DNA from 2 places in the Staphylococcus sp. 231237_7MaSpsaltlick genome. Region 2 is predicted to be linked to the other one. Evidence: a T-box and tRNA genes for the amino acid it is inferred to sense, from the RefSeq annotation. Region 2 holds a T-box; the other holds one or more tRNA genes.
What was found. The T-box of region 2 lies ahead of leuS (leucine--tRNA ligase). A T-box ahead of a tRNA ligase gene usually reads a tRNA of that ligase, here a tRNA-Leu.

Region 1: it has a tRNA-Leu gene. The T-box ahead of leuS (leucine--tRNA ligase) is inferred to sense a tRNA for this amino acid. The anticodon was not compared.

The regions. Positions count from the first base shown of each region.
Region 1 covers NZ_JBICNX010000037.1:98-16,731, reverse strand. The annotation lists gene ACF91D_RS28000 (sporulation protein) at 1-327, opposite strand, end outside; gene ACF91D_RS27995 (dicarboxylate/amino acid:cation symporter) at 542-1,834, opposite strand; gene ACF91D_RS27990 (hypothetical protein) at 2,152-2,367, shown strand; gene ACF91D_RS27985 (response regulator) at 2,548-3,171, opposite strand; gene ACF91D_RS27980 (GAF domain-containing sensor histidine kinase) at 3,174-4,301, opposite strand; gene ACF91D_RS27975 (RluA family pseudouridine synthase) at 4,472-5,299, shown strand; gene fumC (class II fumarate hydratase) at 5,527-6,912, opposite strand; gene ACF91D_RS27965 (hypothetical protein) at 7,112-7,525, opposite strand; gene ACF91D_RS27960 (SAS053 family DNA gyrase inhibitor) at 7,703-7,891, opposite strand; gene ACF91D_RS27955 (sugar phosphate isomerase family) at 7,913-8,512, opposite strand; gene trmL (tRNA (uridine(34)/cytosine(34)/5-carboxymethylaminomethyluridine(34)-2'-O)-methyltransferase TrmL) at 8,692-9,162, opposite strand; gene queG (tRNA epoxyqueuosine(34) reductase QueG) at 9,167-10,294, opposite strand; gene ACF91D_RS27940 (amino acid ABC transporter ATP-binding protein) at 10,450-11,172, opposite strand; gene ACF91D_RS27935 (ABC transporter substrate-binding protein/permease) at 11,165-12,628, opposite strand; gene ACF91D_RS27930 (PTS sugar transporter subunit IIC) at 12,797-13,861, opposite strand; gene ACF91D_RS27925 (hypothetical protein) at 14,076-14,393, opposite strand; tRNA gene ACF91D_RS27920 (tRNA-Leu) at 14,592-14,675, opposite strand; gene panD (aspartate 1-decarboxylase) at 14,906-15,292, opposite strand; tRNA gene ACF91D_RS27910 (tRNA-Gly) at 15,611-15,685, opposite strand; tRNA gene ACF91D_RS27905 (tRNA-Gly) at 15,701-15,775, opposite strand; tRNA gene ACF91D_RS27900 (tRNA-Gly) at 15,791-15,865, opposite strand; tRNA gene ACF91D_RS27895 (tRNA-Cys) at 15,873-15,946, opposite strand; tRNA gene ACF91D_RS27890 (tRNA-Gln) at 15,955-16,026, opposite strand; tRNA gene ACF91D_RS27885 (tRNA-His) at 16,041-16,113, opposite strand; tRNA gene ACF91D_RS27880 (tRNA-Trp) at 16,116-16,189, opposite strand; tRNA gene ACF91D_RS27875 (tRNA-Tyr) at 16,202-16,285, opposite strand; tRNA gene ACF91D_RS27870 (tRNA-Thr) at 16,292-16,367, opposite strand; tRNA gene ACF91D_RS27865 (tRNA-Phe) at 16,381-16,453, opposite strand; tRNA gene ACF91D_RS27860 (tRNA-Asp) at 16,458-16,533, opposite strand; tRNA gene ACF91D_RS27855 (tRNA-Met) at 16,546-16,619, opposite strand; tRNA gene ACF91D_RS27850 (tRNA-Ser) at 16,630-16,634, opposite strand, start outside.
Region 2 covers NZ_JBICNX010000034.1:11,923-28,556, forward strand. The annotation lists gene trmB (tRNA (guanosine(46)-N7)-methyltransferase TrmB) at 1-362, opposite strand, end outside; gene ACF91D_RS27465 (phosphotransferase family protein) at 375-1,166, opposite strand; gene dat (D-amino-acid transaminase) at 1,602-2,477, opposite strand; gene pepV (dipeptidase PepV) at 2,480-3,889, opposite strand; gene ACF91D_RS27480 (YtxH domain-containing protein) at 4,575-4,979, opposite strand; gene ACF91D_RS27485 (pseudouridine synthase) at 4,994-5,692, opposite strand; gene ACF91D_RS27490 (putative polysaccharide biosynthesis protein) at 5,689-7,326, opposite strand; gene ACF91D_RS27495 (BaiN/RdsA family NAD(P)/FAD-dependent oxidoreductase) at 7,653-8,921, shown strand; gene ACF91D_RS27500 (rhodanese-like domain-containing protein) at 9,065-9,376, opposite strand; gene leuS (leucine--tRNA ligase) at 9,394-11,808, opposite strand; T-box leader at 11,858-12,057, opposite strand; gene ACF91D_RS27510 (MDR family MFS transporter) at 12,150-13,325, opposite strand; gene mnmL (tRNA modification radical SAM protein MnmL/YtqA) at 13,432-14,385, shown strand; gene mnmM (tRNA 5-(aminomethyl)-2-thiouridylate-methyltransferase MnmM) at 14,382-14,942, shown strand; gene ACF91D_RS27525 (transcriptional regulator, SarA/Rot family) at 15,368-15,769, opposite strand; gene ACF91D_RS27530 (L-lactate dehydrogenase) at 15,915-16,634, opposite strand, start outside.

The sequences.
Region 1 (16,634 bases), on a different contig from region 2:
TTTTTTAGGACGATGTTTTAAATCATTAGTATTTACTTTAAAGGTGAATGATTGCTTATAGTTTTCCTTTTCACCTATTTTAATTAACTCTTTAATTTCAAACCGTTCAACCTCATTTTCTAAAATTTGAAAATCACTCGTAGTATCGCTATTCTCTATTTTCTCAATTAAAGTCAGTTCAATTTTATCAATCACTTCTTCAGTTGACCCTCCTTTAATATATATTGTTCCAGTTAATTGGCCATGTATATTAAATTTATCCCCTTTTACTTTAGTATCAACCTTTAAGTTACTAACGCCAAAAGAACTTAATAATTTTTCAAACATCGTACATCACCTCACTTTACGCTACCCACTTATATCTCTGTTTAATCAAGGTAGATTTCGACGTGAATTGCTTAATTTTAAAAAAAACAGACTATGATATTTTAACAACATAGTCTGTTTAAAGTTTGTTTCATAGTTAGCTTTGCTGTTGTTCTTGGCTAACATTTTAAAACACTTTCAATTGTTAACTTAATTTGCTATTAGCAAAAGTACATTATGGTTTAGCAGCGCCTTTTACTTTAGCTATTTTCTTTTCTTCAGAGTTAGATACGATTAACGCACAAGCTGCATCCCCAGTTATATTTACTGATGTACGTGTCATATCAAGCAATCTGTCGATACCTAATATTATACCAATAGCTGCAGGGTTTAAATCGACTGCGTTTAATACCATCGCTAACATAATTAAACCAACCCCTGGTACACCGGCTGTACCAATTGATGCCACTACTGCCACAATAACAACAGTAATTAATTGTCCGAATGTTAAATTGGCACCTGAAATTTGTGCAATAAATATTGTTGCGACCCCTTGCATAATTGCGGTACCATCCATGTTGATTGTAGCTCCAAGTGGTTGTACAAATGAAGCGATTTCTGGTCTAACTCCCATCTTTTTCGTACAATTCATGGAAACTGGTAAGGCAGCATTCGAACTTGAAGCACTAAATCCAAGTGTAATAGCAGGTATAAAACCTTTAAAAAACTTGGCAGGACTATACTTTCCAAGGAATTTTACCGCTGCACCATAAACGACAAAGAAATGAATTGCTAATGCTAACAACACGATAAAGAAATACATGCCGAGTTGTTGAATTGCACCGAAACCTGCACCAGTGAATGCATGAGCAACCAAACCAAACGTCCCAATTGGGGCAAATAAATTCATAATCATTGTAATTATAAACATCAAGACTTCATTTGTCTGATCAAATAGCCGGTAAACCGCATCAGCTTTAGAACCTACCATAATTATTCCTATACCTATAAATATCGCAAAAGTTATAATTTGCAACATATTTCCATCAGTCATGGCCTGAATTGGATTTTTTGGAAACAGATTAATTAATGTTTGATCAAAAGTTTGCTTCGCTGGTGAATCTTGTGCTTCATTTTGCTTATTTAATGTTTGTTGATAACTTGAAACATCATCACTCTTCAATAATTCTGATTTCCCTGCTCCTGGTTTAAATATAAGTGCAAGTGCGATACCAATAATAATTGCAAGCGCAGTTGTGGTTAAAAAGAATGTTATAGTCTTTAATCCAATACCACCTAATAACTTTGGATCCCCTACTCCAACTACACCTAATACAATAGAAACAAATACGACTGGGACAACTAACATAAATATTAAATTCAAGAAGATTTGTCCAATAACATTAAAAAAGTACTTATCAATATTAGTTACAAATGCTGAACCTTCAAACATATTAAAAATTGATCCTGCAGTGATACCTAATACCAAAGCAATAACAATCCTTAATGAAAGATTTTTTGTTTTCATAGCAACATCCCCTTTGCTTTATTACTCTTCATTATATAGTAAATATACACAAATTAAAGTATTTTTTCATAAAAATAAAAAAATAAAATTGCATGTTGCTATTTTTCATTTACTAACACTATAAGTTAAAAATTAAAACTAACATCATGCTATAATATCCATTCCTATTACCATCAATGTTTGAACAGCATGATAGAATTCAGTATATTATTCCACAAAAAATAATAGTAATTATATACTATTTTCAAATTTTCAAATGCAATATGTTTTGCAAAGTTATATAATCTTAATTATAAAATTAAGAGGAAGTAACTAATATGGGATTAACATTGATGATTTTAGCATTTTTACTATTTTGTTTAGTTATTGCGATTATTGTATTATTATCAATATTTAACTTAACTAATTTAGGTAAAAATTTTGCAATTATTGCACTTATAATTTTAATGATTTCGATTATTTTTCTATATGAAAAAGGGTCTAGTATCAGAAAAACTGAAATTGATCCTCTAGAATATAGTGAAAAATTTTAAGCATTAATATTTTTATTTATCTCATTTCCTTACTAATAAGTAATTGGAAACTAAATCGAATAACCAACAAAAAGTAGTAATCCGTATAAACATTGATGGATTACTACTTTTTCGCTTTCACTTACTGAATATTATTTTTTATAAAATATAGAACAACTTTTAACAAGTATAATTTGTACTTTAAATCAAATTATTTTGCATTGCATAAATGGCAGCCTGTGTTCGGTCTCCTACTTCTAATTTACTAAATATATGACTGACATGTGTTTTTACAGTCTTTTCTGAAACAAATAAGGTTTCTGCAATTTCCTTATTTGTTTTACCTTTAACCATTTCCTTCAACACTTCTGACTCTCTGTTTGATAACTTATTTGTAAAATGTGGTTTTTTCCTTACTGATTCAATAACACTCTGTGCTTGAGGATGAATTATTTTTTCTCCAGCTATAACACTTTTAATCGTTTCAATTAGCTGTTTTGGTTCTACATCTTTCATTTCATATCCATCTGCGCCTTTATCGATTGCTGAAATTACATGTTCATCATCTACATAACTCGTCAATACCAGAATTTTAACTTCTGGATATTGTTGTTTCATAATTTCGGTAATTTCAATACCATTCATTTCAGGCATTACCAGATCTAACAACACTAGATCGGGTAATTCATTTTCCTCCAGATACTTAAAAAATGTATTTCCATCAGAAAATCCACCAATTACTTCTATATCTTCAACTGTAGACAGTAAAAATTCTAATCCTTGTCTTACAATGTGATGATCATCTACTAATATTATACGGTACATGTCTAACTTCCTTTCACATTCGTCAAAGGAACATTGATTTCTATCGTAGTTCCTACTTTGGGTTCAGAAATAATATTTAATTTGCCATCAATTACTTTGGCCCTCTGTCTCATATTACTTATTCCATGAGACTGGTATATATTTGTGGCTTGTACATCGAAGCCACAACCATTATCTTTCACTGTTACAACAATATAATCGCCTTGTTGATTTAGTATTAATTCTACAATGTTAGACTTACTATGCTTTTGAGTATTGTTTATTGCTTCTTGAATAATTCTATATAAATTTTCTTCAATCATATTAGGTAAATTAATTAAACCATCAACATGGACCTGTAAATCAATTTGTAATATATCACTATAATTTTTCAACGCGTTAATTAATCCATGTTCTAATCCAACTGGTTTTAATTGCCAAATTAATGCCCGCATCTCATTAACAGCTTGTTGACTCGTTTCTTCTATAACTTTAAAAGCTTGTTTTGAAACAGATTCTTGACTCATTTCATTGGCTGCATGTGCTGTTAACTTTACTGAGAATAACATTTGATTTACCGAATCGTGTAAATCTCTTGCTAATCTATTACGTTCACTCACTCTAGCCGCTTCTTTTTCTTGATCTGTCAATAGTATACGCTTAATTGCAGAACCAATTTGAAAAGCTACAGATTCTAATAATTCCAAGTCTTCCTCACTATAATGACTTGTATGTGGTGTTGCAACATTTAATAATCCAAATAATTCTTCACCTGATCTTAAAGGCACTGTAGCATGATGTGTAATACCATTGGTTTCTTCATGGTATGCATGATTTGCAAGATTAATTCTTGAGCAATTTATAATATTTGAAGCCTTAGTTAAGCGCTTATTATGATAAGCTTTTACACACCAACATGAACCTTCCTTCATATATTTACAATTATGTTTGGATAATGCTCCCGGTAATTCAATATCTGAAACTAATTCATGTTGTCCTGATTCATCAATAAAGAAAATCCATCCAGTAGTAAAATCACTACCATTTATTAGTGACTTTAGCGCACCATTTAGCATCGTATACGTTTCAGTTTCTTCATTTAAAAACTCTGCAATTTCCTTTAATAATGCCAATCTCGTTGGTTTTTCCATTTAACCATTCCTCTTTTTACGAAATCACTTATATTACCTATTTTATGCTATGACTTGAAATTTACACAAGCATAGCGTTTAAATTAATAGATTTTGAGAAATTGAAAAGAACAATATTTTTAAATAGTCGTATGTGGTATGATTATTAGTGATAAATTGAGGAGGATACTATGAAATTTGAAATCCCAAGTAAATATAATGCATTAACATTAAGAGAAATATTCCAAAGTTTGCATTTACCGAAAAAAGATTTGCATAATTTAAATATGTCAAAAGAAATAACACTAAATGGTGAAGCAGCAACCTTAATGACTAAGGTACAAACTGGTGATATCGCTTATATTCCTACACCAGAAGAAAAGAGTAATTACGTACCTAGTTATCGCTTTGCTCAAATCTATTTTGAGGATGATGATATTGCAATTGTTATGAAACCTAAAGGTGTTAAAACACATCCAAATGATTTAAAAGAAAGTAACACATTGATGAATCATGTTATTTATACTATCAAAAGTGACTATGTAGAGCCTATACATAGATTGGACCAAGAAACAGTAGGATTATTAATTGTTGCTAAAAATCCATTAATGAAGAAAATTCTTGATCGCATGTTGGAAGAAAATGAGATTAATCGTATTTATAAAGCAAATGTTCACAGTCTATTACCAATTAAGCCACAAACGATAGATAAACCTATTGGTAAAGATAAATTTCATTCAAATCGACGTCGTGTTTCACCAACTGGGCAACGTGCTATCACACATATCTTAAGCTCTAAAATGGTTAAAGAAGGTGTTTGTGAATTAGAATTAAAACTAGATACCGGGAGAACACACCAAATTCGTGTTCATCTTGCTGAAATTGGTCATCCAGTAATCGGCGATCCATTATATGGTGACTCTACTTTGAGACAATTACAACTAAATAGTTACAAAATTGAATTTACACATCCACTTACACAAGAACAAATTTCTATTAGCTTAGATGATGAATTATAATTGATTTATTACCTATAAAAATTCAAATATTACTGTGTAGAATAAATTTTCAAACATTAATAATCGACAATTTCTATTAACACACTATAGAAATTGTCGATTATTTTTGTACAAAAAATTTAGAGCAAATCCAAATTTTCGGATTTGCTCTATTATTCATCGATACTTATTTATGTTCTTACTTTAAGTTAGTATAGTTGTAGCTTAATTTACTCTATATAATGTTATTATTTTGGTTCAACCATATCTTCAGGTTTTATCCATGCTTCAAATTGTTCTTCTGTTACATAGCCAGATTGAATTGCTGATTCTTTTAACGTTAAACCTTCTCTATGTGCCTTTTTAGCAATCTTCGCAGCATTTTCATAACCAATATGAGGATTTAATGCTGTAACTAACATTAATGATTGATTTAAATAATTATCAATATTTTCTGCGATAGGTTCAATACCAATAGCACAATTATCATTAAATGTTTGCATACCATCAGCTAATAAATAAATTGATTGTAATGTGTTGTGTAAGATGACTGGTTTGTAGACATTTAATTCAAAGTTCCCTTGTGAACTAGCAATACCTACTGCAGTATCGTTACCCATAACTTGTACAGATACCATTGTTAACATTTCACATTGTGTTGGGTTCACTTTACCAGGCATAATTGATGAACCTGGTTCATTTTCTGGAATCGAAATTTCTGCTAAACCAGCTCTTGGACCTGATGCTAACCATCTAACATCATTAGCAATTTTCATTAAGTCTGTTGCTAAAGCTTTTAATGAACCATGCAATTGTACAACTTCATCATGAGCAGTTAACGCATGGAATTTATTTTCAGATGATACAAAAGGATAGCCTGTATTTTCAGAAATGAATTTAGCAACTTTATCACCAAACTCAGGGTGTGCATTGATCCCTGTGCCAACCGCTGTACCACCAATTGCCAGATTTAAAATATGAGCTTTTGACTCACTTAACAATGTTTCACATTTATCTAACATATAACGCCATCCACTAATTTCTTGTCCTAATCTAATAGGTGTAGCGTCTTGTAAATGTGTGCGTCCAATTTTAATAATGTCATTAAATTTTTCTTCTTTTTCTTTAAATGTGTTGCGTAAATTATTTAAAGCGGGTTCTAATTTAGTTTCAACTTCATTATACAATGCGACATGCATTGCAGTTGGAAATGTATCATTAGAGCTTTGTGATTTATTCACATCATCATTTGGGTGAATTGTTTCATCGCTACCATTCTCTTTTAAATAAGCATTAGCCACAAAACTTACAACTTCATTGACGTTCATATTGCTTTGTGTACCACTTCCCGTTTGCCATACAACAAGAGGGAAATGTTCATCTAATTCCTTGTTTAAAATACGATCGCAGGCATGTACGATTGCATCTTTTTTAGCATCAGAAATTTTTCCTAATTCGTGATTTGCTAAAGCAGCACCTCTTTTAAGTTGTGCAAATCCGTATACGACTTCAATAGGCATTTGCTCTTTACCTACTGGAAAATTACGTTTACTTCTTTCTGTTTGTGCACCCCAGTATTTATCTGCAGGTACTTCAATTTCACCAAATGTATCATGTTCAATTCTTACTGACATTACAAATTCTCCCCTTTATCTTTACTATGTTCAATTGTAGTATATCATTATTTAATTTACTGGGGCAATCGTATTATATAGCGTTTTCATAAACTTTTAATTTGCCTTTAATCATTAATATAATTCTAGATTTCACTGTAAAAAAAAGCGCTATTTACATTTGAATATGTAAATAACGCCGTTTATTTATTCGCTATCTTTAATCTTTAACTATTTGTATATCTTTAAAATGCGCTTTTGCAGCTTGAATAACACCAATCGCAGTAAGAATTAATAAAATTGCACCTATAATCATCGTTGCTGGACTAATCAAGACTAATATGCCTAATATCCCATCTAAACTGTTATAAAATGAACCCAGCGGTTTAAATAAAACCACAGTGACTAAAATACAACATATCACACTAATAATGACTCCAGTTTGATTACTTTTCACAAAGGTTGAAGCATTTACTTGATCAACTAATCCCTTAGATAAATTAATTTGTAACTTTATTATTTTGAATAATATTGGTAAATATAGTGCGCCTATTGCCATAGGAAACCCTTTAATTGAAATTAAACTTATAATGGCTGCACTAATCATAAAAACTTTCCAATACTTACTTAACATAGGTACGTATCTCCTTATAATAAATCGAATTGCTCTAATCATAACATATTCAAATTTAACATTGCATAACTTTTTTAGAAATGAACGAGGTCATAGCCAACATATAAAAATCCTACCAACATAAAAGTTAGTAGGATTTAGTTCATTTTATTAACAAAATATCAGTTAAACTAGTAATTAATGAGCATCATCAGATAAATCTGAACGCACCTTTGAATCATGAGATTGATTTAACTTCTCTTCATCATTTTGTTCAGATATTTGTTCCATTTCTTTTCCTAATTCAACAATATCTTCGTAATCATCAACCATTTCATTATCTGCTTGATGTTCTAGATTTTTTGAAAATTTATTTTTGTCGGTCATTTCCATCACCCATTTATACTTTTAAGCAAAACGTGCAGTAAAGTAGTGTCTAACATCCTCAGGTAGACCTTGAGCTGCCGCTTCATCTAGAACGACATTTACCATTCTATGTGCTTTTAAATCTGAAGGCTCGAAACTTGTTTTACCATTTTCTTCATATAATTTATGCACTAATTCTTGCTTTTCACTACCTGTTATTACTAAAATAATTTCACGTGCAGAGAATAAACCTTGTCTAACACTAATATCTAAATTACCATTTGTATCAATAGATAATACTTGTGTGATAAGTTTACCTTTGTTTTCTTTCGTTTTAATTTTGTCACCAATAAATGATTCTGTATCCTCATTAAAAGATACTTCATAAATTTGACCTTCTGGTACGCCTAAAGCTTCATAAAATGATTTATTGTTGTCATAATCTAAAATATTAATTTGACTAAAATCAACTGCATGTTTATCTACATTCTTTTTCAATTCATCTAATACTGGTGAATTATCTTTAGAAAGGTGTACACCTGCAATTGTTGTAGGATTGTTGTTAAATTGCTTTCTTAAAATATCTGCTGTATATTCAGCTACAATGTTTTCATTTTTTAAAATTTTAAAATTCATTGCCATAGTAATTACACTCCTCTTATTCTATTCAGACACGTTCTAGCATTATTTTTTATTACCCTTGTTGTTACAGTCATAAACAACCTTGAATACCTTCAAAAAATTTCATTTATAAAAATTTTCAAAGTCTTACGTCTATTATACAAATGTCGAGCAATATTTTCATTCATTTACTAAAATTATTAAATTAAATCAGGAAAATTTTGTTGTCTTAATGCTTCGTAGATTAATAATGAAGCTGTATTAGATAAATTTAATGATCTAATATTGTCATTCATTGGAATACGCAACGCCGTTTCATGGTATTCTTCCTTAACCCAATCGGGCAAACCAGTTGTTTCTCTTCCAAAAATAAAGAAATGATCTTTTTCAATATCAGTAAAGTCAAAATCAGAATACGTCTTCTTGCCAAACTTTGTTATTAAATAGTATGTACCTTCTGTTGCCTCAAAAAATGCCTCAATACTTTCATGATAAGTAATGTTGACTGAATCCCAATAATCAAGCCCTGCACGCTTTAGCATTTTATCGTCCGTACTAAATCCCAATGGCTTAATTAAGTGTAAGTTTGTGTATGTACCAGCACAAGTTCTTGCAATACTCCCTGTATTACCTGGTATTTCTGGTTGAAATAATACAATATGATTTGTCATTCCGTTATTCGCTCCTCATTTCCAGTCCTTTTATCATTTCTTGTTGGACTTCTTCAATTTCTTTGTCATAATGTGCTTCTATAAATGGTCTAGCTAGTTCTCCTTGTATTTGGCCAATCGCCCAATATGCCGTTGCACGAATCATTGGTCTTGGATCCTCAAGCGCAACATCCTGTAATTCAGGTATAGCAGACTCTTCCTTAAAATGTGCTAATGCAATAATTGCATTTCTTTGTATTGGTTTTTTACCTCTCCATGCTCCAGCTAGATGTCCATAAGTATTTTTAAATTCTTTATTACTCATTTTCAATAATGGTACAAGTCTAGGCTTTAATATTTCTGGTTCTAGCACAATATCATCATGCTGTGTATTAATGCCTCTATTTCTAGGACAAACTTGTTGGCACGTATCACAACCATATAAGCGATTACCTATCTTATAACGATATTCATCCTTCAAATAACCTTTTGTTTGAGTCAAAAAGCTGATACATTTTTGACTATTCAGCTGCCCGTCTCCTACAAGTGCACCAGTAGGACATCGATCAACACATAGCGTACATTCGCCACAACTGTCTAGCAGTGGATCGTCAGGTTCAAATGGAATACTAACTAACATTTCTCCTAAATAAGTCCAAGTACCCAAATCAGGATTAATAACAAAGCCGTTTCGACCAACGTAACCTAACCCTGCTCTTTCTGCAACTGCTCTATCAGATAAGACACCCGTATCAACCATTGATTTGATTTCTACATCTTTCACTCTTGACTGCAAATATTCCGATAATTTATCTAACCTATTACGCATAATAGAATGGTAATCTTGACCCCAAGATGCGCGTGCAAACATACCTCTTCGATCTCCTCGAACACTTTTTGGAGCACCTTTTAATTTATTTGGATATCCAACAGCAATCGCAATGATAGATCTTGCAGTAGGTAACGTTAACTTTGGTTCTGTTCTTAAATTAATATCTGATTCTTCAAACCCAGATGCATAACCTTTAGCATGGTAATCTACAAGCTTTTGTTTCAATTCATCAAAAGGATCTGCCGTCGTAAATCCTATACTATCTATACCTATTGAATGTGCATAGTCAATAACATCTTGCTTTAATTGCTTTAAATCGATTTTTTACACCCCACATCAAAACATACATCCTACATTTTAACATAATCGTATCAAATTGAACGTCTATAAATCTCACTTTATTAAAATTTATAATAAAAAAATAGTTAATACTTGGTCTAGAATTAAACCTGTGTATTAACTACTTTTTATTTAACTTATAGAACACGCGCTAAAAAGTTTTTAGTTCGTTCGTGCTGCTGATTTTCAAATATTTCATGTGGATTACCTGATTCAACGATGACACCATCGGCCATAAAGACTACTTTATCACTGACATCTCTTGCAAAGTTCATCTCATGTGTTACAACAACCATAGTCATGCCTTCTTTTGCTAGATCTTTCATAACCTTCAACACATCACCAACTACTTCTGGATCGAGTGCTGATGTTGGTTCATCAAATAATAATACTTCTGGATTCATTGCCAACGCTCTTGCAATAGCTACTCTTTGTTTCTGTCCACCTGACAATTGTGCTGGATAAGCATCCGCTTTATCTTCTAATCCAACTTTTTTCAATAATGCTTGTGCCTCCTGTTTCAAATTGGCCTGTGAACCTTTTTTTAATAAACTAGGTGCTAAAATGATATTATCTATGACCTTCTTATGTGGAAATAAATTAAAGTTTTGAAACACCATACCCATTTGTTGTCTTAATTTTTCTAATTCTGTATGTTTACTATTTAATTTATTATCTTTAAAAAGTACATCTCCACTCGTTGGTGTCTCTAATAAATTCATACAACGTAACAAAGTACTTTTACCACTACCAGAGGGACCAATAATCGCTACAACTTCACCTTTATCTATTGTTAAATCAATACCTTTTAATACTTCGTTTTTTCCAAAAGATTTATATAAGTTTTTAATATTAATCACTGACTTTCAATCTCCCTTCGAAGAAATACATTACTCTAGATAACGTAAACGTAAGTATAAAGTATAAGATAGCTGCTACAATTAAAGGTGTGAAAGGATCGAATGATGCACCTTGAACTACTTGTGCGTTAAACATAATCTCACTAACACCAATTACTGATACAATTGATGATTCTTTAATAACAGTTACAAATTCGTTACCTAATGCAGGTAATATATTCTTTATCGCTTGAGGTAAAATAACGGACTTCATTGTTTGACCGTAACTAAGCCCTAAACTACGTGCTGCTTCAGTTTGTCCCTTATCAACTGCATTGATACCTGCTCTAATAATTTCTGCAATATAAGCTGAACAGTTAATCACTAGCGCAATCATCCCACAAATTAAAGCTGAAATATCTAAGCCTAATACTGCAGTAGTACCAAAATACACTAAAAATACTTGTACTAATAAAGGTGTACCTCTTAAAAATTCTATATACGCAGAAGCTAACCATCTTAATGGTTTCACTTTGCTCAATTTAAGCAACGCAATCATTGCTCCAAATACTGTACCTAACAACACACCTACAATTGATATTAATATTGTGTTTTTAATCCCTTTTAGGAAGAAACTACCATATTTTGTAATGAAGTTCCCATCATCTTTTTTCATAGCTTCTGCTGCTTTTTCTTTATAATCCGCAATTAATCCTTTATCTTTAACATCTTTTATTGAACTATTTAATTTATTCATTAATACTGGTGAATTTTTTGGAACTGCAATAGCTGTATTCTTCGTTCCTTCATTAAATTTGACTCCATCAGCAAATTGTAAATCATTATTCTGTTTCAAATAAGCTTCAGCTACTGGACCTTCGATTACCATACCATCAACTTTCCCACTTTTAAGTGACATGATAACTTCAGGTACTCTTGTTAATGATTGTACTTGCGCATTTTCAATTTCATTTTGAGCAATTGTTTCTTGCTGTGTTTGCTTTTGCACACCTATCTTTTTATTAGCAAAATCATCTATCGTTTTAAGATGATCAGCTTCTGACTTTTTAATAATCATCTTTTGAGTAACTGACATATAAGGATCAGAAAAATCCACTTCTTTCTTTCTCTCCGGTGTTGGTGTCATCCCAGAAATAATTAAATCAATTTTCCCTGTTTTGATAGCACCTAATAAACTATCAAATTGCATATTTACAATCTTTAATTTTAAATTATTATCTTTTGCTATTTTCTTTGCTAATTCTATATCAATTCCTGCATATTCACTTTTTCCATTTACATTATGTTCAAATTCATATGGCGCATAGTCTGCAGATAGCCCCACTCTTAATTCTCCACGCTTTTTAATTTTTTCCCAATGATCATCTTGTGCTGCTTGTGCCTCAGGATTTATGTAGGTAAAAATTGCGCTTACGAATACAACAAAGACTAACATAAGCTTCCCTAGTTGTTTCATATTCTAAACCCCTCTCTATATAATTTATTATTATACACATTAACGTAATATTATTCAATATTAATTTTTAATTAACGCTAACTACAGCCTATATAAAATAAAAATGAGTTAATATGCAATATTTGTGTATAAAAAAAGGTCTAATTTATTAAATTAGACCTTATAATACTAACTTTTAGGAATTTCAAATTTATATATTTCATCTGTATAGCTATGAATAAACTTTTTACATAATTCATGTACAAAGAATGCTGAAACAAAAGGAATTATTAAGTATCCAAAGATTAATAATACAATATTCATTGTTGGGTCTCCAGACATCCTATTAAAAGCATTTATCGGACCTACTAAACCAGTATATCCAAATCCTGCCGACATAGGTGTTCCTTTTATTCCAATAAAGTAAGCTACAATACCACCTATAACGCCGTTTATGATTAAAGGTATTGCAATGATTAAATGTTTAAAGTAAACAGGAATCATCATTTTTGCTGCTCCGATGATTAGTACTAAATTTACACCGGCAGCATTTACTCTCAATGATCCAAATAAAAACGTCACACATGCTGCTACAATACCCATATTTGCTGCTCCACTACCTAATCCAGATAAACCTATCGCAGTTGCAATAGCAACAACAGAAATTGGTGTAACCATTAATAATGAATAAGTAACACATATCAATATAGACATAATCAAAGGATTAAATTCAGTAAATGTACTAACAACATGGCCAATACCCTTTGTAACCTTTGAAACATAGCCTAATGTATAAAGTCCTACAACTCCACTAATTACAGGAATCAAAACTGGGAGTATCAACATCTCTAGTGATCCTAGTTTATTTTGTAAAATTAAATATAAAAAACACGCTACAATAACTACTAAAATCGTATTAATAATATCCCCTATACCATTTAAAACGAAACCATTTGAAGTAACTTTAACAGCACCACTACCTAACATTGCTGAAACACCTATCATAGCTGCTCCAGGACCATTAAATCGGAATTGATGTGCTGCCAAAATACCAATAATAAATGCCATAAAAGACTGTATTAATACAACGAGTTGATAAATACTTTCTAATAATTGATTACCTTCTTTAAAGAATTTAAGTAATTCACCTAATAAGGCATTTGGTATTAATGCAATAACAACACCAGTACCTACAGCCTGTAATATATTACTAAAAAACTGTTTTCCACTATGATTACTCGTTTGTTTTGACATATTTTTTCCCATCTAATATTCTTCCTCCAAATATAACAATAGACTTATAATATTATATTTTACATCAAACCACAATATTTACTTTTAAGATTAATTTAATGTGAAAAATCTAGCTATACAACAAATAAAATGCCGATCTACTTGAGTAGATCAGCATTATTTAAAATAGATTTCAATTGAAGTTAAAAGGATTTAAAAAAATCTCACTTCAACATTATATATTTAAATGATATAGTATCTTCGAAGATAATTGTGAGTCATCAACTAGTTGTTCATTAATTATATTGTTCTTTTTATTCGAAAGTTTAACAGAAATATAATCGCCCACATGCATACTTTCTTGCAAATCATCAGACACTTTTAGATGTTCAATAATATCTCCTTTGTCACTAACTAAATTACTAACAATGCCCTGATTATTTTCAACCTTACCATAATAGATTGTAGATTTATCATCAAGTAAGAATATAAATAACAACGCAATTATAAATATTAAGAAAAAATAACCGGTTATCATAGATGTTCTCATCATAAGTTGTCACCTGAAATTATTATATTAACTGAAGTTGTGATAAAAATAAATCAGACTAAAGCATTATAAAATAGCTCTTGTGTCCATAAAGTGACCAAAATATTTGAATTTTATATATAGTAAAGCAAAGTATAAAAAAAGAACCCCCTTTGTTAAGGGGTTCTCTATTACCGTTGATGGCTAATGTTAGCCTAGTTATACCGGCGGTCGGGGTCGAACCGACACTCCAATGAAGGAACGGGATTTTGAGTCCCGCGCGTCTGCCAATTCCGCCACGCCGGCCTGATATTATCAGGTAATTGGTATTGATACATCAAAATATAAAATGTATCAACTCGAAATAGCATAAATATATTATATTACGCTAAGCTTTTGTCGTCAATAGTAAACAAAACAAAATAGCGTAATAATAACACTTTTGATGTATTATTAACCATTATAACTTATTTTAGTGTCACCTTTTAACAAATTAAAAATCACACTTAAAAATTTACAAGTGTGATTCAAATAAATTATTCTAAAATAGTCTGATTTTCTTTTTCATGTAACATTTGAGTAATTTCATTATATTCATTTAAAACGGCTACTTTTGGTTCATGATGTTCAATTTCTTCTTCGTTTAACTGAGCATAAGTCATGATGATAACGACATCATCAACTTCAACTAATCGTGAAGCAGCACCATTTAAACAAATTTTTCCACTACCTCTTTCCCCTTCTATTACATAAGTTTCAAAGCGTGCCCCATTATTATTATTCACAATGGCTACTTTTTCATTAGCTAATATATCAACAGCATCAAGTATATCTTTATCGATAGTAATACTACCTACATAATTCAAATTAGATTCAGTTACTCGTGCACGGTGTATCTTTGAATTCATTAATGTTCTGATCATTATTTAATCTCTCCTATTTCATATTTCTTTTTCGTAGTTACAAGTATCGGCGACTATCATATAATACCACCAACATTTTCAACGAAACGTTGTCCAATGTCTTATTGAGTGCATTTAAATCGATCATAAATTAAGAGAAATTCCACAATAAAGTCATTAATTCCCATAAATTACCAATTCACAATCGTATAAAAACATCATTAAGGTAAAACAACACAAATACATAAATATTTCCATTCTCTAAATTTCAATATATATTTTCTAAACTATGTATACTTAAAAAAGGGTAAAAAAAAACTCCCATATCTGGAAGAAAAATGGAGCGGAAGATAGGACTTACACCTATACCTCGTTCCGGGAAGGAACGTGTTCTAAAAGTTGAACTACTCCCGCATGGGATTATAAATATGGAGCGGAAGGTAGGACTTACACCTACACCTCGTTCCGGGAAGGAACGTGTTCTAAAAGTTGAACTACTCCCGCATGGGATTATAAATATGGAGCGGAAGATAGGACTTACACCTATACCTCATTCCGGGAAGGAATGTGTTCTAAAAGTTGAACTACTCCCGCATATTCATGGAGGCGGCAACCGGATTTGAACCGGTGATAAAGGTTTTGCAGACCTCTGCCTTACCACTTGGCTATGCCGCCAATACTAACTGGGCTAGCTGGATTCGAACCAGCGCGTGACGGAGTCAAAGTCCGTTGCCTTACCGCTTGGCTATAGCCCATTAATAATATTAAGGGCGGCTGATGGGAATCGAACCCACGAGTGTCGGAACCACAATCCGATGCGTTAACCACTTCGCCACAGCCGCCATGGCAGGGACAGTAGGAATCGAACCCACATCAAAGGTTTTGGAGACCTCTATTCTACCGTTGAACTATGTCCCTATAAAATATAAATGGTGGAGGGGGGCAGATTCGAACTGCCGAACCCGAAGGAGCGGATTTACAGTCCGCCGCGTTTAGCCACTTCGCTACCCCTCCAAAAACTGGTGCCGGCCAGAGGACTTGAACCCCCAACCTACTGATTACAAGTCAGTTGCTCTACCAATTGAGCTAGGCCGGCTTGTATAATAAAATGGTTCAGGACAGAGTCGAACTGCCGACACATGGAGCTTCAATCCATTGCTCTACCAACTGAGCTACTGAACCATAATGGCGGTCCCGACGGGAATCGAACCCGCGATCTCCTGCGTGACAGGCAGGCGTGTTAACCGCTACACTACGGGACCAAAATGATAAAATTGCGGGAGGCGGATTTGAACCACCGACCTTCGGGTTATGAGCCCGACGAGCTACCGAACTGCTCCATCCCGCGTTAATATTAATGGCG
Region 2 (16,634 bases):
TTTGGCCATGGATCAGAGAAATTTAGATAAAGTCTATCAACTTCACCATCAACAAAATACTCATTTAATTCAACGGCATCATTACAAATTAACTTTATATTTGATAAATTTTGTTCTAGTACTTTATCCAAAACTTTTACCATCACATTTTTCTCACGTTCCATCGAAACAAAATTTATTTCTGGATTTTGAGCTGCGAGTGTTGTAATAAATTGTCCCATGCCAGAACCTACCTCAATGTAGATTGGCTGGTCATTATTAAACCATTCTCGGATATGCCCAGCACGACTACCGTCTATATCAACGATATCTGAATGTGATTTAAGATAATCTTCTGCCCATGGTTTATGACGCATTCTCATATTGATAACTCCTTAAATAAATGCATTGTTATTCATCATTTCGTTCAAGAATTTCAACCACATATTCATATCTTTATAACGCTTTTGCTCTTCATACCACTGTATCATTCCAATGGCTTGAATAGCTGTATACCACTTCATACGTTTTTGTAGATCTAATGAATCTTTCACTCCATAAACATCTAACCATTGAGGCCATTTACTTTCTGGAACGTAATTGTAAAGCAGCATACCTAAATCAATTGCAGGATCAGCTATCATCGCATCTTCCCAATCAACTAGATAAAGTTCATCATGATCTGATAACAACCAATTATTATGGTTTACATCACCATGAACAACAGTAAAGAAACGTGGATCTAAACTAGGTAAATGATCTTCTAAATAAGTTAACGCTTTTCTAACAACATGGTGTGTTAGCACTTCTCGAGATAAGGAGGCATTAATTTTATTCAACATAATATCTGGTGTAATGGGCTCCATTTCCATACGTTTTAACATATTTAGTAATGTTTTAGAATTGTGTATTTTTTTCATTAATTGTGCTACACGTTCCTCATGCATTTCATCGAAAGTAAGTTCTCTACCGTTTTTCCAATGTTGTGCGGTTACAACTTCACCTGTTTCGATACGTTTTGTCCACACTAGTTTTGGTACGATACCTTCAGCAGATAATGCCGCTATAAAAGGATTTGAATTTCTTTTCAAAAACAACTTCTGTCCATCTTGTTCGGCCATATAAGCTTCCCCAGATGCACCACCTGCTGAATCAAGCGTCCATCCTAATTGATAAAACTGCTCCAACACGTTCACCTCACTTTCAATTAGAAAATGGCTCTAGAAAAACAAATTTCAAGAGCCACATATAATAATTTCATTCACAAAATTATAAACTTCAACCAATTTTAATGTGTTTTCGTAAGAATCGACACACTTGTCCCTTTTGGTTCAAGTTCCTTTTTACTTTATAATTCGTACATACTGATCATGTTAATTTATAGCAACCCGTATAGCATACCATAAATTAACATGGTACAGAGTACTTAATTTTAAATTTCTCCATCTTTTTCATGAAATTTTCTACTTTCAAATTTCAAGTCTCATAAAAGATTTTATATTGTTTGGCTATGTATTTCAACCAAAAATGAGAAACAAAAAGTGACTTTTTACTTCTATAAATCGTCTAGAATTTTAATTCGGCTCAGTTAGCATTATAACATAATTTGGCATTAAATTATGTTATATTTTTTGTCCATTTTCTTGAAATTCTCCACTAACTGTATCTATATAGCGTGTGAAACCTTCTTGTAATTTTTTAGTAATTGCACCAACTTTTCCATCACCTACAGATTCACCATTTAGTTTCACTACTGGCATTACTTCGATTGAAGTACTAGAAACAATGACCTCATCAGCATTTTTTAAGAAGTCTAATGTAAACGTTTCTTCGTTAAATGGAATATTTTGTTCTTCTGCAATATGCTTTATCACTTTACGCGTGATTCCATTTAAGATGTAGTTATTCACTGGATGTGTGTATATTTCTCCATCCTTTATCGCATAAACATTACTTGAAGAACCTTCAGTTACAATGTCTCCTCTATGTTGAATTGCCTCTTTAGCATTGTACTTCACTGCCAATTCTTTAGCTAAGACATTTCCTAATAAGTTTAAACTCTTAATGTCACATCTTAACCAACGAATATCTTCGGTAGTCACTGCATTGATACCTTCCTCTAATTCTTTATAAGGACGGCCATAATTCTTTGTAAATGCCATTACATTAGCTTCTACTGAAGGTGTTGGGAAGGCATGGTCACGAGGCGCAGCACCACGAGTAACCTGAATATAAACGCCACCATTTACGATGCCATTCGCATTGATTAATTCTTGAACAAGTTCAATTAATCCTTCTACTGAATATTTTAAGTCTAAGCCTATTTCTTTTGCACTTCTTAATAATCTTTCAAAGTGTGGGCGTGCTGTGAAAATATGATTATCATAAATTCTTACATATTCATAAATACCATCGCCAAAAACATAACCTCTGTCGTTATACGGAACATTTGCCTCTTGTTCATCTACAAGCTTTTCATTGATTAATACTTTTGTCATAGTTATTCCTCCACACATAATGCATACAATGATTCTAAATAAATACTTGTCGCATTAAATAATTGTTTTTTTGTAATATATTCGTTTTTCTGATGCATTAAATCTTCAGAGTCATCAAACATCGCACCAAATGCTACACCTTTATCAAGGTTACGTGCGTATGTGCCACCACCAATAGTATATGGTTCAGACTCATCACCTGTTTGGTTTCTATATGCTTGTACTAATGTTTGAACGAATGGATCGTCTTTTTCTACATAATGAGGTGTTTGGTTTTTACCTAATTCGATAGAAAAGCCTAATTCCGCTATTTCTTTTGTAAACCTAGACATCGCTTCATCAAATTCGAACCCTTCAGGATATCTTAAATTAATACCAAATTTCCCACCTTTAGTATTATTATATTCTATTACCCCAATATTAGTAGTAACATCTCCCATGATTTCAGTATGATATTTCATTCCCATTTTTTCACCAAAATGTGAGTTGAATAAATACTTTTCACTAAAATCTACAAAATTAGCAGCTGATTTATCTAAATCGAGTTGAGATAAGAAGTTTAATAAATATAAACCTGCATTAATACCTATAGATGGATCCATACCGTGTACTGCTTTACCCTGTACATTCAGTACTAAAACACCGCTATCAACCGAACTCTCGCCTTCTAATTGATTATCTACAAGGAATTGTTCAAAGTTTTGAATCACATCTGTCATATTTTCTTTCACATTAATATGTGCTTCTGCTTCATCAGGAACCATGTTGTATCTTTGACCTGATGTAAATGTACGTAATTCGTATTCTGGTTCGTCTTGTTCCTCTGCTTGTTCATTTTGTATCACATCGAATGTACTTATCCCTTTTTCACCATGGATTGCTGGGAATTCCGCATCTGGAGCGAAACCTAACGCTGGCATTTCTTCAGTTTTGAAGTAACGATCAGTACATTTCCAATCAGATTCTTCATCTGTCCCTATTATGATATGTATTCTTTTTTTCCAATTGACTTTCATGTCATTAAGTATTTTTACAGCATAGTAAGCAGCAATTGTAGGGCCTTTGTCATCTAACGTTCCTCTAGCAATCACTTTATCTTCTGTCACTACCGGGTCAAATGGATTTGTATCCCAACCTTCACCAGCTGGTACAACATCAACATGACATAAAATACCAAATACATCTTCGCCTGACCCAACTTCAATTCTTCCTGCAATATGATCTACATCATGTGTACCAAAACCATCTCGTTCTGCAATTTTATACATATAATCAAGTGCCTGACGTGGTCCTGGTCCTACAGGGTTCTCTGTAGAGGCTTTACTGTCATCTCTTACACTTTCAATAGCTAATAATCCCTTTAAATCTTCGATGATTTGATTTTCGTATTCTTGTACTTTTTCTCTCCACATTCGTGATCAACTTCCTTCTTCAAACTAATATATTTTATATTTTACATGAAGTAACGGATAAACTACAGTGAGATGACAATATTATTTCAAAATTTTATCTGTTATATTTCACCTAAAACAGTAAAACTACTGAAATATTATGCTTTATTCATTCTGTATCAAAAACTAACAAATGATCTATATTAGAAATAGTAAACATATAAATAATCAACCAAAGGGTTATTAACCATCCGCACTATATACAAACTGTAATATATACTTATTAAAGAATCATCCACTTCAGTTGGATTTAACACAACAAAACACTAAACAACATGAGCTTTATTGTTTCAAGCATAACCGTTAGCATCAGATTATTGGTTTATGTGGCGCTTGGTCACATTATGGATATTGAGCATGTTGCTCAACTCATTCCACAGTAAACGAGCAATAACAGTGCTCCATATTCTTATCATATATAAAAACAATAACTGCTTAAACAGACACACGCGTACTGACTATTTCTTTAGTAAACCTTGGTATTTTACTTATAATCCTCGTCACTGTAATCCAAAAATATAATCAAAAAATGAGTGGTACGGTGTTTTAAAGTCAAAACACCGTACCACTCATTTATTAATACATATGATAGAGTACCAAATACTATTTTAAAGCTTCTTTACTCTACTTTCGTATACACTATTACTTATGATTTTTTATTGCCATTATTTTTTAATTCTTCTTCAGTAACTACACGTAAGTTATTTGAAGGATCCGCTGCACCTTCGTCAGCAAAGCGTGCTTCTTCAATTTCTTTATTGCTATCTGCTGTACCTTTGAAGTGTTCCTTTTGACTATTAACAAATCCTTTTGGATCTTGTTTAACCTTTTGAGCATAGCCTTTCGGATCTTGCTTCACTTCATTAAAAGTTTCTCCTGCTTTTGAGCTGATTTGTGTAGCGATATCTTTAGCATTTTGCTTGTAAGATTCTGGGTTGGATTTATATTTACTATATTCATTTTTTAATTTATCTCTGTTTTCCTTTTTAGATAGTACCACTGCGGCTGCAGCGCCTCCAACTCCGATTAATGCACGTAGTAATTTTGACATGAAAAACACCTCTTTTATTTTAATCCTAATTGTTTAAAATCTTGCTCAGTTAAATGACGATAAGTCCCTTGAATTAAATCATCATCAAGTGCTAAGTCACCGATTTTAATCCGCTTTAATTCAATCACTTCATTGTCAATTGCATGAAACATGCGTTTGACTTGATGGTACTTACCTTCATAAATTGTTACGAAAGACTGTTTCTCTTGTTCGCCTACCTTTAATTCAGCAGGCTTTGTCAATCCTTCATTCAATTCAATACCCGTTTTAAACAATTTTATATCATTTTTTGTAATTGTTTTTTGAGAAATCACTTCATATGTTTTAGAAACATGTTTGGTCGGGCTCATCAATTGATGATTGAAATCACCGTCATTGGTAATCAACAATAACCCTTCTGTGTCTTTATCCAATCTACCTACAGGAAACAAGTCAAGATACTTATAATCATCTATTAAGTCTATCACTGTTTTATGGTGATCATCTACGGTCGCTGAAATATAACCTTTAGGTTTATTAAGTAATAAATAGACTTTATCTACATATTGAATACGCTCACCATTTAGCTTAACTTGGTCTTCACTAGGCTGAATTTGTGTCTTCGGTGATTTTTCAACTTGATTATTAACTGAAATAGCACCTTTTTTTAATAATTGCTTTACTTCTGTTCTAGTGCCAACACCCATATGACTTAAAAATTTATCTATTCTCATGATGCAATGCCTAGTTTCCTTCTAATTTTATTTGGAATATCACCTAAGAATTCATCTGCCAATCTATTCTTCATAGTGAAGCTAGCATAAATCAACATACCTACAACTACACTTATGATAACAATAATTAATGCACCGATTTTATGTTCTTGTGAAATAAAGAGCTGTAAGATATATGATGTAATTTCTACAGCAACCATCATAATTAGGCCATATAAGAATATTTTAGAAAAATGTAGCCATGTTTCACTAAAGTTGAATTTCGCATATTTTTTCAAAATAACAAAATTACATGATACAGCAAATAATAATGCAATTGCTGTACTAAGTATTGCACCTGCTGAATGGAAAGCTACAATTAGCGGTGTATTCAAAATAACTTTGATAACAACTGCCGCTAAGATAATGAATACAGTTAATTTCTGTTTATCTATACCTTGTAACATTGATGCAGTCACACCTAATAAAGAAATCAATATTGCAACCGGTGCATAATAGAATAGCATGTGACTACCATCAACATTATATTTATAAAACACTGTATATAAAGGAGCTGCCAAAGCCATGATTCCAAGTGCAGCCGGAACAGTAATATACATTAATACACCTAACGATGTTCTAATTTGACGGTGCATTTCATTTATTTCTCCTGCAGCATAAGTCTTCGTAATAAATGGAATTAAACTTACTGCAAAGCCAGAAGCTAATGATGTTGGTATCATTACAATTTTATTCGTTGTCATGTTTAATATTGTGAAGAAATAGTCGTGTAGTTGGTTTGGAACCCCCGCTACTCCCAATGCCGCATTATGCGTAAATTGGTCCACTAAGTTAAATAGTGGAAAGTTCAAACTTACAATTACAAACGGAATACTATAAGAGATAATCTCTTTATACATACGACCATAAGAAACATTTATACCTGTTGTATCGCTAGCTACCATTTTTGAAATGTGTGGTTTTCTTTTTCTCCAATAATACCAAAGCGTAAAGATACCAGCTATTGCACCTACTGCCGCCGCAAACGTCGCAACAGCATTCGCAGATAGAATTGATCCATTAAATACATTTAATACTAAATAACTTCCTATTAAAATAAATAATATTCGAGCTACTTGTTCAAGCACTTCCGATACAGCTGTTGGCCCCATAGATTTATAACCTTGGAAGACGCCTCGCCACGTAGCTAGTAACGGGATAAAGATTACAACCATACTTATAATTCTAATAATCCAAGTAATATCAGCAACTGTCCATGCACCTTTGCCACCTGATTCATTTGCTAATGTAATCGTCGCTATGCTTGGTGCTAATAGATAAAGTAATAAGAAACCAATTACACCGGTTATAGACATTACAATAAAACTAGATTTGTATAATTTCTGACTGACTTTATATGCACCTAGCGCATTATATTTTGCGACATACTTCGAAGCCGCTAATGGTACGCCCGCAGTTGCAACTGCAATTGCAATATTATATGGGGTATACGCATAGTTAAAAGGCGCTAATTTTTCTTCGCCACCTATAATTGCGTAAAACGGGATAATATAAACTACACCTAGTATTTTTGTTATTAAAATACTTAATGTAATCAAGAAGGTCCCCCGCACTAATTCTTTACTTTCACTCATTCAGATCTTCCTATCTCAATTTAATTTTTACACTCGTAAACTTTATCATAACGTTTTAACAATTATTTTTCAAAAGTAAATATAATGAAAGCATAATGAATCTGAAAGTTAAACATAAAACAAATAACTTATATGTATTTAATCATCTTTAAAATAATGTAAAACCTATTAAACCATTTAGATAATAAAGCTTTGCCCTTTTAATATCTATCCTTTAAAATATAATGTTGTTATATAACGTGTGGGAAACATGTGTTTAAAGTGTTAATCGTAAAATAATATTTCTTCATATAAAATAACACTATATAGTAAAGGGAGGCAATAAAATGTATCAAACAATCATTATAGGTGGCGGACCTAGTGGTCTAATGGCTGCAGCTGCTGCAAGTGCTGATGGAGAACGTGTTTTACTGCTTGAAAAGAAAAAAGGTTTAGGTAGAAAATTAAAAATATCTGGCGGAGGACGTTGTAATGTGACTAACCGCTTACCTTATGATGAAATTATCAAGAATATTCCTGGAAACGGAAAGTTTCTATATAGTCCCTTTTCAATTTTTGATAATGAATCAATTATAGCTTTTTTCGAATCACGCGGTGTCAAACTTAAGGAAGAAGATCACGGCAGGATGTTTCCTGTGTCTAATAAAGCACAAGACGTTGTAGATACACTTGTTACGACATTACACCAAAACAAAGTTGAGGTGAAAGAGGAATCCACAGTTGAAAAAGTGGAATATACTTCAACAGAATCATTTAAAGTGACTTTGAATAATCAAAAGGAATATCAAAGTAAATCATTAATAATTGCTACAGGCGGTACAAGCGTCCCACAAACTGGTTCAACTGGTGACGGATACAAATTTGCGACTTCATTAGGACATACGATTACCGAACTATTCCCTACTGAAGTCCCAATCACCTCTGCCGAGCCATTTATTAAAGATAAAAGATTAAAAGGATTAAGTTTGAAAGATGTTGGCGTGTCAGTTCTTAAAAAGAATGGCAAAAAGAGAATTACACATCAAATGGATATGATTTTCACCCACTTTGGTATAAGTGGCCCTGCTGCATTAAGATGTAGCCAATTTGTCTATAAAGAACAAAAAAATCAAAAGAAACAAGAGATTGAAATGCAAATCGATGCCTTCCCACAACTAACAACTGATGCTTTAGAACAAGAAATTAGAGGATTATTGAATGCGGCACCAGATAAATATGTAAAAAATAGTTTACATGGGTTAATAGAAGAAAGATATTTGCAATTTATGATTGACTGCGCAGAAATTGACGAAGACTTAACCGCACATCATATATCTAATACGCAAATAAATACGCTTGTAGCATTATTTAAAGGCTTTACCTTTAAAGTTAATGGAACATTACCCATTGATAAAGCATTTGTAACTGGCGGCGGTGTGAGTTTAAAAGAAATACAACCTAAAACGATGATGTCTAAGTTAGTCCCGGGATTATTTTTATGTGGAGAAGTACTTGATATACATGGTTATACCGGTGGTTACAATATTACAAGTGCATTAGTTACCGGACATGTAGCTGGTTTAAATGCAGGTTCATTTTCCACAACAATAGATTAACATCATATAAATAGTAGTAACCTTTAAAAAAACGCTACTAATCATAAACCTATAACCCATTTAAGTTTCTAAATCAAAGAAAAAGCACGTACTTGGAGTTTTAAAAATACTCACTCCTGTACGTGCTTTTTTAATATATTTATTTAAATACTATTATTTTCAAGGCCTTCGTCTCCCCAAGCATCCATGCCGCCTTCAACGTTAACGGCATTGACACCCTGTTGTTCAAGATAATGTACAACTTGTGCACTACGACCTCCAACTTTACAAATAATATAATATGTTTCATCACTGTTAAAATGATTTACATTGTCAGGAATATCATTCATAGGAATTGTTTCAGCACCAGGAATAATACCCATTGCTGTTTCTTCATCAGTTCTAACATCAATTATTTTTACTGGTTCTGAACTGAGTACCTTTTCCTTTAATTCATCAACTGTAATTGTTTCCATGTTGAACCCTCCTTAAATTATTTCGCTACTATATTCACTAACTTTTGTGGTACTGCTATCACTTTCTTGATGTCTTTACCTTCAATTTCTGATTTAACTACGTCATTCTCTAACGCAAGTTGTTCCATTTCTTCTTTTGTAGCATCTTTGGCAATTTTAAGCTTAGCTCTCACCTTACCATTAACTTGAATCACAATCTCTACTTCATCATCAACTAACATCGCTTCATCAAATGATGGCCATGGTTGATAAGTGATTGTTTCCTCATGTCCAAGTTTCGCCCACAGCTCTTCAGAAATATGTGGTGCAATTGGAGCTAACATTTTTATGAAACCTTCAATATAAGGTTTATAGATTTCATTAGCTTTGTAACAATCATTAATAAATACCATTAACTGACTTATTGCGGTGTTGAAGTTCAATGTATCAAAGTCTTCGGTTACCTTTTTCACAGTTTGGTGATAAGTTTTGTCTAATGATTTATTATTTTGAGCTACTACTTTGTCAGTTAGCGTATCATCTTCTGTTACCAAGAGTCTCCAAATACGATCTAAGAATCTACGTGAACCGTCGAGTCCATTTTCACTCCAAGCAATTGCAGCATCTAGTGGTCCCATAAACATTTCATATAGGCGTAATGTATCTGCACCATGTGATTGTACAATATCATCAGGATTAATTACATTACCTTTTGACTTACTCATTTTTTCGTTACCTTCACCTAAGATCATACCTTGGTTGAATAATTTTTGGAATGGCTCTTTTGTTGGAACAACGCCTAAATCAAACAATACTTTATGCCAAAATCTTGCATATAATAAGTGCAATACTGCATGTTCTACTCCACCAATATATAAATCAACAGGAAGCCAGTGCTTAAGCTTTTCAGGATCTGCAAGCATTTTTTCATTATCTGGATCAATATATCTCAAATAATACCAACAGCTACCAGCCCATTGTGGCATTGTATTTGTCTCGCGACGTCCCTTCATTCCTGTCTCTTCATCAACAACGTTTACAAACTCATCAATATTCGCTAATGGCGACTCACCTGTTCCTGATGGTTTGATTTCATCTGTTTCTGGTAACAATAATGGTAATTCTTCTTCAGGAACAGTAGTCATTGAACCATCTTCCCAATGAATAACTGGAATTGGTTCACCCCAGTATCTTTGTCTACTGAACAACCAATCTCTTAGTTTGTAATTGACTTTTTTAGTTCCTACACCTTTTTCTTCTAATAACTCGATCGCTTTTTTAATGGCAGCTTCGTTATAAAGACCATTTAACTCACCTGAATTAATATGTGGTCCATCACCAGTATAAGCTTCTTTAGTTAAGTCGCCACCTTCGATGACTTCAACAATCGGTAAATCAAATGCTTTAGCAAATTCATAGTCACGTTGGTCACCACTTGGTACAGCCATAACCGCACCTGTCCCATAAGTTGAAAGTACATAATCTGCAATCCAAATTTGAGCCTTCTCACCTGATAAAGGATTAATTGCATATGCCCCTGTAAAGACGCCTGATTTTTCTTTTGATAAACCAGTGCGTTCTAAATCAGATTTTTTCGCCGCTTCTTCTTGGTATTGCTTAATAGCTTCCTTTTTATCATCGGTAGTAATTTCGTCAACCAACTTATGTTCAGGACTAAGCACTAAGAATGTTGTACCATAAGTTGTATCTGGACGTGTGGTAAATACTTCGATTTGGGCATTACTATTTTCAACATCAAAGTTAATACTTGCACCTTCAGATCTTCCAATCCAATTTCTTTGCATATCTTTTAATGATTCTGGCCAATCTAAATCATCTAAATCTTCAAGTAGGCGATCAGCATATTCAGTTATTTTTAAGACCCATTGTTTCATTGGTCTTCTATAAACTGGGTGTCCTCCTCGTTCAGATACCCCATCAATTACCTCTTCATTCGATAATACAGTTCCCAATGCAGGACACCAGTTAACCGCTACTTCATCTACGTATGCTAGCCCTTTATTATATAATTGAATAAAAATCCATTGCGTCCATTTATAATATTGAGGATCCGTTGTGTTTACTTCTCTGTCCCAATCATAACTAAAACCAAGCTCTTTAATTTGACGCTTGAAAGTTGCTATATTTTGCTTAGTAAATTCTCTAGGATCATTACCTGTATCCAATGCATATTGTTCTGCAGGCAAGCCAAATGCATCCCACCCCATCGGATGTAAAACATTGTATCCTTGCATTCGTTTATAACGAGAAACAATATCTGTAGCAGTATATCCTTCTGGGTGTCCAACATGCAAACCTGCACCTGATGGATACGGGAACATATCTAATGCATAGAATTTCTTTTGTCCAAGATTATCACTTGCTTTAAATGTTTTATGTTCTTCCCAAAAATCCTGCCATTTTTTTTCGATTTTATTATGATTGTAATTCACTACTTTTCCTCCTATTCAATAAAAAAACATCCCTAACTATTATTTAATTCAAAGGGACGACAAATTAAATCAGCCGCGGTACCACCCTGCTTCACAAATCTTGTGCACTCGTTTCAATTAATAGTTTGAGATGTTATCAATTCACTTTACGTTCTGGTAAGTTCACTTAACACTTAACACTAGGTTTCACCATCCCCTAGCTCTCTGATGATAAGTATTTAAGTTACTACTCCTATACATTACTAATAATATTTTAAATAACACTTTATTTCAAGTAGTAAAATGTATTTAAAGCTTTATTCGCTTGATTCATTGTTAATTGTAATTACTAAACTTTTAAGTTATGAAGCATTTATCTTATTCAAATAGTGACTTAAGATAAATATACAAATTATAGCGATGAATAATAAGCACATCATAATTAGAAACATTTTTTGAATATCATAAATATCAACAATCATGCCACCTAACAATGGTCCAATCGCTTTTCCTATTGTCGATGCTGAATTTACATAACCTTGAAACGAACCTTGTTTACCCTCTGGAGCCAATTTGTTTGCAATCGTTGGAACTGCAGGCCACACAAACATTTCTCCAAATGTTAAAATTATCATTCCTATCATAAATACTGAAAATTGTTCTGCAAAGCTTGTTACAAAAAATGAAACTATAAAAATACAGACACCTACAAACATTTGTCTCTTTAAATTACCTTTCATCAGCCGAATAAATGGATAAATCAGAGGTTGTGCCACTAATATCAAAATACCATTTACTGTCCACAACAAACTATATTGACCCATCGTAATATTTAAAGATTGTGTGAAGGAAGCAATTGTACTCTCCCATTGAATATAAGCAATCCAACAAATAGCGAATAAGACACATAATGCAATCAACGCTTTAAAGTACAATCTATAAGACTTAGAAAATAACTTTAATGCTTCTGGTGATTTAACTTTGACATCTATTTTAATATTGAATTGTGTTATTGCTACAATTGCAAATAACACATACATCAGTAAATTCGCAATAAATATATAGTTGAAGCTCAACTCAGCAACAAATCCACCTGATGCAGCACCAATCGCAACACCTAAATTTTGAGCTAAATAAATTGCATTAAATGTCTGTCTACCACCATTGGGCCATACAGCACCAGCCATAGCATAAATTGCTGGCACAATCATTCCACCGCCAAAACCTAAAGCAACTAACCAAACTGCATACCAAGGCCAACCATGGAAACAATTCAATAGCGTCGTACTCATCAAGCAAATGATAGTTCCTAATATAATCGTGCGGTAGCCACCTAATTTATCAAATAATGTACCACCTAGTAAATTACCCACAACCATACCTATAGAATTAATCATTAACACTAATCCTGCCATTGTTAAACTTTTGTGCAAAACATCATTCATATATATTGTATTTAACGGCCACAAGAAACTTGAGCCAGTTATATTCAATGCCATACCAATTACCAACCACCAAACAGATTTAGGCATTTTCATTTAAAAGGCTCCTTTCTTTCAAATTTTCTCATTTCACTCTAAACACTATAGCATTAAAATATGTTAAAATCTTTAACTAGAATGAATTTAGAAAGGAAAATGTCTCATGGGTCAATTTTTCCCTTACGCATTTGAAAACAAAAGATATCATACATGGAATTACCACTTAAAAAATAAATTTGGACAAAAAATATTTAAGGTAGCAATCGATGGCGGATTCGACTGTCCTAATAGAGATGGCACTGTTGCACATGGTGGCTGCACATTTTGTTCAGCTGCAGGTAGTGGTGACTTTGCTGGGAATCGCGCAGATCCAGTAGAAGTACAATTCCAACAAATTAAAGATCGCATGCATGAGAAATGGCACGAAGGTCAATATATAGCTTATTTCCAAGCTTTTACAAACACACATGCCCCTGTTGAAGTATTACGCGAAAAATACGAAGCAGTATTAAAGGAACCTGGTGTCGTTGGTTTATCTATAGCAACACGTCCAGATTGTTTACCAGATGACGTGGTTGAATATTTAGCAGAATTAAACGAACGTACTTATTTATGGGTGGAACTCGGATTACAAACCGTACACCAAGAAACATCTGATTTAATAAACAGAGCTCATGATATGCAAACATATCATGATGGTGTTGCAAAATTGAGAAAGCATAATATTAACATTTGTACACACATCATTAATGGTTTACCAGGTGAAGATTACAATATGATGATGGAAACAGCTCGAGAAGTTGCAAAAATGGACGTTCAAGGTATTAAAATACACTTATTACATTTATTAAAAGGTACACCAATGGTCAAACAATACGATAAGGGTATGTTAGAATTCATGTCTCAAGAAGAATATACAAACTTGGTATGTGACCAATTAGAAATCATCCCACAAGAAATGATTGTTCATAGAATTACAGGAGATGGACCGATAGATTTAATGGTAGGTCCTATGTGGAGTGTCAATAAATGGGAAGTACTAAATGAAATTGATAATGAATTAGCAAGAAGAAATTCTTATCAAGGTAAATACTTTGAAAGTACTGTAAAATCATGAAGGTAGAACGCATTTTACCATTTGCCAAATCATTAATTACCAGTCATGTTAATTCAGAAAGCATTGTGATTGATGCTACATGTGGCAATGGTCATGATACATTATTTTTAGCTGAGCAAGTACCTGATGGTAAAGTTTATGGATTTGATATACAAAAAACAGCAATTCAGAATACCTTTGAACGTACGAAACATCTTGATAATGTAACATTGATTCAAGACGGCCATGAGCATGTGCAAACATATATACCACCTACTGATTATGGTCATATCGATGCAGCAATCTTCAATTTAGGCTACCTACCTAAAGGAGATAAATCAGTTGTTACCAAACCACAAACGACGATTGCAGCTATTGAGGATATTTTTCAAATATTATCCAAAGAAGGTATCATTATATTAGTGATTTATCATGGACATCCTGAAGGGAAAATCGAAAAGGATGCATTATTTGACTATTTAACACAAATCGACCAAGAACAAGCCCATGTATTACAATATCAATTTATTAATCAACAAAATAATCCACCTTTTGTATGCGCTATAGAAAAAAGATAAATACCGAACACTTCAAACAAAAAGGCGCATAACAAATTTAAAGCAAATAAATTTAATATCTTAATCAAAATTATAGCAGTCGAGTTAGCGACTTTATTAATGTCATATATCGATACGCTGTGAATTTCATATGATAGCAAGTACACATACACAGCGCTCAACTTTAGCAAAGACGTTAATTTCTATTTAGAACATATAGAAATTAACGTTTTTTGTTTTTATATAATTGGTCGCACATTGAACTACAATCCGCCTTGTGTATTGTGTTATAGTGTAAGATTTAAAAAAAGAGCCAATCCATTACAGATTAGCTCTTTACCTTTGAGATTGAGATTTCATGTCCCAATCTCTATTTACGTAAATATAATTATTTCACGCATTTAATGTTAGAGTATAAGTTATAATTCAACCTACTTTAACATTCCCTATAAATTTAAAATAGATTTAAGACTGTTTTGCATGCTTGATGACTTTGAATCAATTTCTTCTTTAAAGAATGACAAAAGATCTTCCCTTTGATCTTTCAATTTCTCATTAAAATGAATAATAACTGTACGTTCATCATTTTGTGGTCTTTCTTTTAAGATCCACTCTTTTTCAACTAAATCATTATACGTTCTTGTACGTTTGTATGATTTAATTTGAACGAAACCATCCATTTCCTTTAAAGTCATTGATCCTTCTTTCCATAAAGTAAGAAGTATTAAGATTTCTTCTTTAGACATTTTGTACTGCTTCTGAACTTTGCTAAAGATATCATTGATGTCTTGCAATACTAATTCTAATCTCAATACACCATCAACATTATCGGCAAGTGTCTTTCCCATAGAGTACTCCCCCAATCATAGTAAATGATATATGTTAGATTAACTTGTAAAATCACATTCCCCAAGAGTGGTAAATCTACTCTTTATAAATATTTGATTTTAAAACAAAATTAATCTTATTTACAGTTTAAATATAAACAATGAATTATGCAATTATATCCGTGATTTTATTTTGCATTTCTTTCAAAACTTTTGAAGAATGCTCAAATAATTTAATTTCTTCATCATTTAATGGTGTTTCAAATATTTTTACTGCTCCATTTCTATTTACTAATGTAGGAACACCCATATAAACATCGTCTTGTCCATATTCACCTTCTAAATAGCTAGATACTGTTAAAACTACATTTTGATTTTTCAAAATTGCTTTTGTGATGTGTAATAAGCCCATTGCAATACCGTAGTATGTCGCACCTTTAGCTTTGATAATATCATAAGCAGCATCACGCGTATTAACGAAAATTTCATCAATTCTATGTTGTTTGCTAGGATCATCTTTTAACATATTATATAAAGGTTGTCCTGCAATGCGTGTTTGTGACCAAACAGCTAATTCTGAATCACCATGTTCTCCAATAATTGAACCTTCAACACTACTTGGAGATACGCCAAATTCTTGTGCTAATTCATATTTGAAACGTGCAGTATCAAGGATTGTTCCTGAACCAATAACACGTTCTTTAGGTAAGCCAGAAACTTTATGAGTAACATAAGTTAATACATCAACTGGATTACTTGCGATTAAAAATATACCGTCAAATCCAGAATCCATAATTTCACTTACGATAGATTTAAATATTTTAGTATTTTTTTCAACTAAATCTAGTCTAGTTTCACCAGGTTTTTGTGCTGCACCAGCTGTTAT